DNA from 3 places in the Peribacillus sp. NPDC097675 genome. Region 1 is predicted to be linked to each of the others. Evidence: riboswitches for the same ligand, from Rfam matches in the RefSeq annotation. Region 1 holds a riboswitch; each other region holds the start of a gene.

Region 1 (3,156 bases):
TATTGCGAAGCGAGCCGGATGGCATAAAGGAAAATAACCTGGATGAACTGCCGGATTTTTGACGTCCATGAAATCTATATATATAAAAGAAGAACCTGCATAACGACGGGTTCTTCTTTAACTGCATGGAACTGCCTTCGCAAATATTCTAGTGAGTAGGTAGAGCATTATCCTATCGAACTAGTACCTTTCATAATGATAGGTTTCGGAAATTTCCAATAATTTACCACAAGTTTGGACCACTTCTATGATTTCAATCCAAGACATATCCAACCCGAGTTCATTGGCATGCGAAATCTTATCCCGTAACTTCCGAATGGCATTGGCATCTTTCTTCCCCTTACTCTTTGAAGGAATTTGAAAAAATGTTCTCAATTCTTTATCCTTGAGAATAATGTCAAATTTATCACTAATTTGCAGACATTCAATTAAGTTAATTTCCTCATTTTTCTCCACTCTTCTCTCATATAATTGTCTTGCTTTATGAAGACGATCGTCGCTGATCATCGGGTACCAGTTTGTCCCCCCAAATCGATGCAAGATAATATCACTAAGTCTCATTTCCAAAAGAGTGATATAACCAAATATCAACATTCTGATCGGTGGTTTTTGGAGGTCAGCATGCGTGATCAACTTTTTTATCGAATTATTCTCCAGCACAAATACCCGTGTCTTCTTCTTGAAAATATGTAATAGTTGAATCAAAGGCGTTGAATCTGATACAAGCTCCCTTGGAGAAAAAACCTTCATGTATTCCGAAATTCCCCCTTCACCAAGTTCATGTCTATCGATGTACCCAACGATCTCCCCCTCATCTTCTACCGCCAATGTATCAAAATGCTTTTCTACCATTTTATTTTTGATGGGAAGCGCCAGTTCATCTTTGTTGCAGAATTCCAATTCTTGAGCGATGCTCTTGACCGTTATATTTTCCTCGTACAGATTTTTGAGACTGTGATAACTACTATCGTTATGTGTAAACTTTACATTGAACATGAATGACCCTCCATCGTTGCATATATCCCTAATTTGCCTAATTCATCACTTGTATGAATAGTACCATTCTTTCACCACGTTAAAGCTAATCATCCTCCCTTTATCCTGAATATCCCACATTACGCATACCTTTTGAAATTGACGGAACTAGCCTTTATACGATACTATTAAACTTCGGACAAAAGCCTAAACGTGGTTCGTAACCATCCCACGATAAAAAACTAGGGAGAGAGAAAAAATGAATATTCGTACCCTTGCGATAAATGGTCTTTTAGCAGCCATATATATCGCTGTCTCATTCGTGTTTCAACCGATTATGTTTGGGGTGCTCCAATTTCGCATACCCGAAATGTTAAACCATCTTATTATCTTTAATAAAAAATATATATACGGCATAGTCGTCGGCGTGTTCATATCGAACTTGTTCTTTTCACAGCTAGGGGCATATGATTTAATTTTCGGGGTCGGACAATCTCTAATAGCCTTATTGCTTGTCATCTTTTCTTCCCGTTTCATAACGGGCATTAAGGGTCGAATGGCCATGACCATCTTCGTATTCACGTTAACGATGTTCCTGATAGCCATGGAATTGAATATAGTCTTAGGTGTACCATTCTTATGGACCTGGGCAATTACAGCTACCGGAGAGTTCCTCGTCCTACTGGTCGGTGCACCCATCATTTATATAATGAATAAAAGAATTCATTTTGGAAAGCTGCTTTGAAATCCCTGCATACAATGTAAAAGAACATTCATTTTCCAAAAGAGCTGTCTGCTAGATGCAGCGGCTCTTTTTTTCACCCATACCCGGAAAAATGATAAATGGTGGTGATATGTTGAAAAAAATATTAACTTTACTCGTCCTTTTGATTGTAATAACCTTCATCGGACTGAATTCGGAATTGTTCACAATGATCTGGAATAGCGATTTGGAATCCGTGATAGCCATATTGACAGAAAACCTTCTCCTTACCTTTATTGTGACGTTCATCTTGATGATTGTTCAGAACTCCTTTACTGTCATTCCCCTGATTTTACTCTTAACAATTAATGTTACAATTTTTGGCTTTACATTCGGATATTTATGGAGTTGGCTTACAAGCGTCGCCGCATCAGGGGTCATTTTCTATGGTGTCAGACACTGGTTCCAGGCATTGATTTTAAGAAAGATGGGAAATGATTGGCAGGAATCCGTTATGGATCATGGGTTCATGTACGTTTTTACAGGTCGAATTTTCCCATTCATTCCGACAAGTTTAATAAATCTGGCAGCGGGGGTTAGCTCCGTCACCTACAAAGATTTCTTAATGGCAACCGCATTAGGCAATCTCATTTACTTTTTCTTTCTATCTTTAATCCCATACGGACTACTCTCCATAGAAATGAATCAATATACATTAATTGTAATCGGTTTCCTGCTCTTAGTCTTTATCCTTCTCTTTAAACGCTTCAAGAAAAAAAAGAACCTAACATTCTTAAACAAAAACAGGTAAGCTTATACCTGTTTTTTATGAGGAATCATATATTTTTTCCCTAGAATTTGTTAAAATGTGTATGTATTTCATCTTTGTAAATGTCGGAAAATTCAGGGAGACCTATATGTCAAAACGCATCATATTAGTAACTTACATTCTTTCTGGAATGACCACATTAATTTTTTTCAATTACTACCTTACTAATACTTTACATGATAAAGAGGCATCCATTCTGCTCCAGAGGGTAGAGGGATTTGTATTTGTCCTATTAATCGGATTGATTTTATTTCTCTATCTATCTAAAAGAGAAGAGTTTAAGCAATTAAAAGAAGAGGAACAACTTCGAAGTACCCTCATTAACTCAATGGTTGACTTTGTTAACTTTAAAGATGGAGAGGGCAGATGGCTAGAATCAAATACCGTCGGGCTTCAATTATTCCAATTGGAGAATGTCGATTATAAAGGAAAAAAAGATAGCGAGCTTGCTGAATACTCCCATTTTTACAAAGAATCGTTGATTTACTGCGAAAACTCCGATCAAGAAACATGGGAAATGGGGGAAATTACGCGTTGCGAGGAGAATATCCCGCTTCCTAACGGTGATTTCAAGACCTTCGATACCATCAAAGTCCCATTGTTCTATGAGGATGGTTCCAGAAAAGGTCTGGTCGTCATAGGCAGGGAT
Region 2 (3,156 bases), on a different contig from region 1:
TGCGCGTGCAGCCTCGATGGCTGCATTTAAGGCAAGTAAATTGGTTTGATTGGAAATGTCTTGTATAACCTGAACAAGCTGTGAAATTTCCTGAGATTGCGAATCAAGGCCTTTTACTTCCTCTACGGCCTGTTTGACGATACCGTCAATCGTTTGCATTTGCTGCACCGAATTGTTCATTAACGTCATTCCTTCCTTGGTCAAGGATAGGATTTCGGTGGAAGTTTGGGTAATTTCTTCTCCTTCTAGATGAGCCTTCTGAATTTTGCTTGAGAATTTTTCCATCATACGGACAATTTCGGATGCCTGGTTGGCTTGTGACTCCGAACCTTCCGATAGTTCGTACATGGTGGTTGCTATCTGACTGCTTCCTTGTTGAACTTCATGTGCCGATTGGGTCAGCTCTTCGCTTTTGCTCGTAACGGATTCAGAAACATTCAACATGTTTTCAATGATTTCGCGAAGGTTTCTCTGCATTTCGTTGGCTGAAAGCGTCAATTCCCCGAGTTCATCTTGTGTTGTCTGTTTAAGTGGTTCGTGGTTCAGTTCACCATTCTCCACTAACTTCATTCTATCGCGAATTTTTAGAAGGGGTTTTGTAATGAGATTGGCAGTAATAAGAGCAAAGCTAATTCCGGCTATGATGGTAATAACGGTTAAAATAATACTCGTCTTTTTAACGGATTCGCCACTGCTGACAATGTTCTCACCAGAATCAGCGATCAATTTTTCTCGTTCGGAAGCGAGCTCCTTAAAACCAGCCATTACTTCAATGCTGATGGGTGCCACTTCATTTAATAATATTTGTTTAGCTTGCTTTACATCTCCTTGCTCATACTGAGTAAAGACGCGTTCTTCAAGCATGGTTCTCCAATCTATACTTTTTTCAATCAATTTCTTCGTTCTTTCAGAATTAGATATAGCCAAGAGTTCGTCCTGAAGGATTTTGCTATCTTCAGTATAAGCTAGGAAATCTTCTTTATATTTTTTATCCCCAAATAAAATATAGCCCCTAGCCATTGCCACTCTTTGTGACATGTTATATAGTAATTGCTCATCTTTGATAAGAAGAGGTAACTCGTGGTCGATAATATCTCTAGAATTGGTAAGAGACTTATTGCTACTGTAAATACTGTAGGCCCCCAAGATGATACATAAAGAAATGACTAACATAAATGTAATCAATATCTTTGTTTTAATTCGTTTCAAGTAGATGTCCCCTTTTTCGGTATAGTAGTTTACCTTTTGTATATCGGAAAAGGTAAAGAATATATTAAGTTTAACAATGAAAAAAATAAGGAAATAGTGTAATTGGGAATATCATTTTAAAATGGATATTTATTGATAACCCAATAAGATATACGTTATGATTACTTTAGCAATAAAGATATTCTGCTTAAGGCGGAAGAGGTTCTAGCTACCCTCTTAAAAAAACTAAGGAGAAGCAGCACTCTATTCTTAGGGTGCTGTTTTTTTCTGTGAAAAGGAGTTTTACCCAAATGATGAAGAAAGAAAAGGCAGTAGTGGTGTTTAGCGGAGGACAGGACAGTACCACCTGTTTGTTCTGGGCAATGGAGAGATTTGATGAAGTGGAAGTGGTGACGTTTGATTATAATCAGCGGCACAGCTTGGAAATTGAATGCGCACGGGACATTGCTAAGGAGCTGGGGATTCCCCATCATGTTCTGGATATGTCCTTGTTGAATCAATTGGCACCTAATGCATTGACCAGGAGGGATATTGCCGTTGTGGATGGAGTAGACGGGGAGTTACCGTCAACATTTGTTCCGGGGAGGAATTTACTGTTCATGTCGTTTGCAGGAGTGCTTGCAAGCCAAATTGGAGCGAAGCATATTGTAACTGGGGTTTGTGAAACGGATTTCAGTGGATATCCTGACTGCCGCGATGTGTTCATTAAATCATTGAATGTTACTTTGAATCTCTCGATGGACCAGAACTTTGTGATAGATACGCCGCTTATGTGGCTGAATAAAGAAGAAACGTGGGAAATGGCGGACAAACTCGGAGCATTCGATTTCGTTCGTGAAAAGACGCTCACTTGTTATAACGGAATCATGGCTGATGGCTGTGGACAGTGCCCGGCTTGCAAGCTTCGAAAAAATGGTTTGGATGACTATCTGAGTAGACGGCAGGTGAGTCTATAATGTATGGTTTCAAGATTGTCGATAAGCTTCAAAAAATAGAACAGGACATTCATCGTAATCAATTGAACTATCATCAAAGACGGGTGTTAGTGAGCAAGGAATTCACGTTTGATGCAGCTCATCATCTTCATGATTATGAAGGGAAATGCAAGAATCTGCATGGCCACACCTATAAAGTCATTTTCGGTGTAAGTGGCTTTAATGACTCCCGCGGATTGATGATTGACTTTGGTGAACTGAAAGGGATCTGGAAAAATGAAATCGAAATCCATCTTGATCACCGCTACTTGAATGAAACATTGCCACTTATGAATACAACCGCTGAAAATATCGTCGTCTGGATTTATGAAAAAATGGCGCATTCCCTAAAGAACAAGGATGTTAAAGGGGCCCGCGTCGAATTTGTCCGGCTATACGAAACACCGACGAGTTATGCCGAAGCAAGAAGGGAGTGGATGGATTGTGAGTAAACTTCCTGTGATGGAAATTTTCGGACCGACCATTCAAGGGGAAGGAATGGTCATCGGACAGAAAACGATGTTTGTCAGGACAGCCGGGTGCGATTATTCCTGCGTCTGGTGTGATTCCGCCTTTACCTGGGATGGCACAGGAAAGGGAGATATCATCCCCATGACGGCTAAAGAAATTTGGACAGAGCTAAAAGCGAAGGGAGGAAAGGGTTTTTCTTTTGTGACGATATCGGGAGGCAATCCCGGTCTGCTGAAAAATCTCGACGGCTTGATTGTGCTTTTAAAAGAGAAAAACATCAAAATCGCCGTTGAAACGCAAGGGAGTCGTTGGCAGGATTGGTTTCACGATATTGATGAATTGACGATTTCTCCCAAGCCACCAAGTTCAAAGATGAAAACCGATTTTGAAGTACTCGATCAAATCATACAAGAGCTAACCGATAAAAGGCACGACAACCAATTCTCATTGAAGGTTGTCGTCTTTGATAAGGTTGATTATCTGTATGCAAAGAACGTACATA
Region 3 (3,156 bases), on a different contig from region 1:
TTGTCATTGCCGGCTTGGTCTTTAAAAAAGAGGAAAATGAAAAACAACAAGGTCTTACCAATCAATACGACGTTTCCAGTCAAGGAACGTTTGCCTATGTCACGCATGATCAAGGCAAACCACAATTAAACCTTTATAATCCGGACTTATCCTTGGAGGAAAAAGTCATCGAACTCAAAAACGATGAACAAATACTCGATCCCACCTTTTCCTCTGAAGGAGATACGCTCGCGTTTATTACAACAGATAAAAACCAAGGTGAAGATTCAACGAGTACAGTCCACTTGCTTGATCTGGGATCCAAGAAAGTCAGCGAATTATTCGATGCGGATTTTCTCCTCACAGAACTTGAATTCTCAGATCAGGACCGTTCCCTCTTTTATATCGGAGCGGGGACCTATAAAAACTATTCGCCAATCGCGGGGCCACGTCCACATGACCTCGATATCTATGAGTTTGATTTCGATAAGAATGAGTCTACCCAATTGACCACGTTCAAAAAATATGGTCTCAGTTCTCTAAATATCGCTGGGAACGGAAAAGCCGCATATTATCAAACGGACGATGATGACAATGCTAAAACGGCTGATGAAATTTTCGAAACGCATCAACGAATCTTTAAAATCGAATTCAAGAATAAAAAAATTGAAACCGTCTCCGATCCTGAAAGAGAGGTCGATGTGTTCGATTTTATAATGGGACCGGATGAAAAAACGATGGTTTTCCAATCTATCTCAAACGAGGGATCAGGGGATACTTTCATATATGAGCTTTATACGTATGACCTTGAAACCAAGACCGAAAAACAGCTCACACACTTAAATGAATACACCGAACGCCCTGTCTTTAGTAGCGACTCCAAGACCGTGTACTTCATGGTAGATAAAAAATTCGGTGTAAGTGATCCGCAGTATCACCTATATAAAGTGGGCATCGATGGAGATGCTCCAAAGGAAATTATCTTACCCCAAATGAATAAATAAGGAGGGGTTTGATGAAATATAGTAGGTTATCTATCGCTTTTAGCAGCATTGGAATAATTGGGGTTGGATTACATTTCTTAAATACCTTTACTCAGGGCTATTTCTTGTTTGGTTTCATAGTAGCATTAGTCGTGGGAGCCATTCTTAGTTTTATCGCCATAGGCGTAAAAGAAAAAGGCAGTATGAAATTCTTTTCTGTTGCCTCACTCTTTATCCTTTTATTATGGGTAACCTGGTATGAACCTTTTGAATTGATTCGGATGCTAACCTGGTTAAAGAACTAACAACCATAAGAAAACCCCGTTAGGACAACGGGGTTTTCTTATGGTTACGACCACATGCATACTCACGATTCTCGCTTATCCGGATTATGCTTTCTGTAATTGGCACATGAAAACTTCAGGCATTCTCCCTGGACTTGCGGACCATATTTCTCGCGAAAGGCCTCCAAGCAATAGCATTTGTCTGCTTCTTTTTTTGCATCATCCATCGAGCGCATTCCCTCCCGTACTTAACCGTTTTTCGAGTCTTACATGAATTTTACCCAATAGCACAGCACCGATAGACTGAATGATCGTTTTAACGAAGATCTGTCCAAAAATGGCTGCCGGTACTGCAGACCAAGGCAAAATATTCGCCCCCAATGGACTAAGCCCAATAACGACGAAAATCGCGGAATCCAATAAACCTCCAACAACCCCGGAGTAAAACACCCGCCAGCTCAAGGGTAACTTTAACCGGGTGTATATCTCCGTATCTGCCGTTTCCGCCACCACGAAGGATAGCGCAGAAGCAAATACGATCAATAATGTGTCCCCTAATAAGAATGATACACTTGCTGATAAAATCAGTGCTGTGATAATGCAAAGATAGGTCTTTGCCCTACCAAATTTATTTTGAACCAAGTCACGAAAGATGAAAGTCCCTCCGATGAACAATGTTCCCATCGGAATGATGAACACACCAAGTTGTAATGGTAAAAAAGCTGCTGTGACCACATTTGCGGTGACGATGGATAGCAAATACAATAAAATTCTGGTCATTTCTTCCAATCTCCTTATACAGGAAAAAACAGCACCCTAAGAAAGAGTGCTGTTCTCCTTAGTTTTTTTGAGAGGGTAGCTAGAACCTCTTCCACCTTAAGCGGATTTATTATTTTCCTTCTTAATCTTATCCTGAATGTGGAGGTAAATCAATAATTTTCAAATTAACTAAAAACATGTATTTTCGGACTGAACTCTAATTTTTTGCAAAGATTTCGACAATAATCATTACTAATCAAGTAAAAAGTGTAAATATTTATCTTTTTAGGTCGATATTCACAATAGGATGGACCTATTAATAGGACGAATGTCGAAAAATAGGCCTTGCACTATATAAGAGTATAAGAAAGGGAGAGCTAGTTTGAGTACATTTGAAGACGAATACTTCGTATACAAGAAAGTTAGAACGTCCGAAGAGTTTGAGACGTTCCATCAGATTAAAAACACGGCTTGGGATGAAATGGGGTTCGAAATCGAAGCTGCCAAAGAGGGGTCTGATCTATTTTTAATGATTGCGGATGATGGACTTCCGGGAGGAACCTATGAATTCATCCCCTATGGTATGGATACTGCTCCCCTTATCAAAAAACTATTTGAAGACGTGATAACAGACGACATGAAGGTAATGGAACTCGATAGCTTAGCGGTCTTGCCTCCATATCGAGGCAGGCTAGGTAAACATGTATTTTGTGCCATTATTGATTATGCGGAGAAGCACAATGTTACCCATTTAGTCGCTCTTACTGACCCTAAAGTGTTTCGTTCCCTATCGCATTCTTACCATATCCCTACCCTTCAAGTCGCGGGAGAAATTTTCTACAAAGGTGCCTATACCATTCCCACCGTTTTCAATCTAAAAGAAGTGTATGATAACAAACACCTGCAAAAATATGAATGGTTATCTCCTGTTATGGAAGCGAAAGAAGGTGTACTGAATGCAAGGTGAAATGCTAATGATAAGAAGAAACAATTGGGTCGTTCTCTTTTTCGCAGGTGTGGTTACAGCCATTCAGTTATTAAATTTAATCGTTGGCATACCTTTTATACTTGTGGCAACGGTCCTTGGCATTCTCCTATGTATACTTGGCCCATTAGCTTATATATCGAACCGGCCTCAATGGAAAGAAAAA

The links. Region 1 has a riboswitch for preQ1 ahead of ACQKL5_RS09880 (QueT transporter family protein). Riboswitches for the same ligand answer to the same signal wherever they lie in the genome.
Region 2: it holds a riboswitch for preQ1, as region 1 does, so the genes downstream of both, queC (7-cyano-7-deazaguanine synthase QueC) here and ACQKL5_RS09880 (QueT transporter family protein) in region 1, are expected to answer to the same signal.
Region 3: it holds a riboswitch for preQ1, as region 1 does, so the genes downstream of both, ACQKL5_RS07300 (VUT family protein) here and ACQKL5_RS09880 (QueT transporter family protein) in region 1, are expected to answer to the same signal.

Annotation. Positions count from the first base shown of each region.
Region 1 covers NZ_JBNNSK010000005.1:214,817-217,972, forward strand. Annotated here, with positions in the region: gene ACQKL5_RS09870 (DUF3892 domain-containing protein) at 1-62, shown strand, start outside; gene ACQKL5_RS09875 (hypothetical protein) at 181-996, opposite strand; PreQ1 riboswitch class I at 1,183-1,227, shown strand; gene ACQKL5_RS09880 (QueT transporter family protein) at 1,235-1,720, shown strand; gene ACQKL5_RS09885 (TVP38/TMEM64 family protein) at 1,833-2,489, shown strand; gene ACQKL5_RS09890 (ATP-binding protein) at 2,596-3,156, shown strand, end outside.
Region 2 covers NZ_JBNNSK010000004.1:18,760-21,915, reverse strand. Annotated here, with positions in the region: gene ACQKL5_RS07335 (methyl-accepting chemotaxis protein) at 1-1,209, opposite strand, end outside; PreQ1 riboswitch class I at 1,402-1,444, shown strand; gene queC (7-cyano-7-deazaguanine synthase QueC) at 1,503-2,165, shown strand; gene queD (6-carboxytetrahydropterin synthase QueD) at 2,165-2,635, shown strand; gene queE (7-carboxy-7-deazaguanine synthase QueE) at 2,628-3,156, shown strand, end outside.
Region 3 covers NZ_JBNNSK010000004.1:13,034-16,189, forward strand. Annotated here, with positions in the region: gene ACQKL5_RS07285 (hypothetical protein) at 1-983, shown strand, start outside; gene ACQKL5_RS07290 (hypothetical protein) at 995-1,267, shown strand; gene ACQKL5_RS07295 (hypothetical protein) at 1,330-1,473, opposite strand; gene ACQKL5_RS07300 (VUT family protein) at 1,466-2,026, opposite strand; PreQ1 riboswitch class I at 2,079-2,121, opposite strand; gene ACQKL5_RS07305 (GNAT family N-acetyltransferase) at 2,388-2,972, shown strand; gene ACQKL5_RS07310 (methyl-accepting chemotaxis protein) at 2,980-3,156, shown strand, end outside.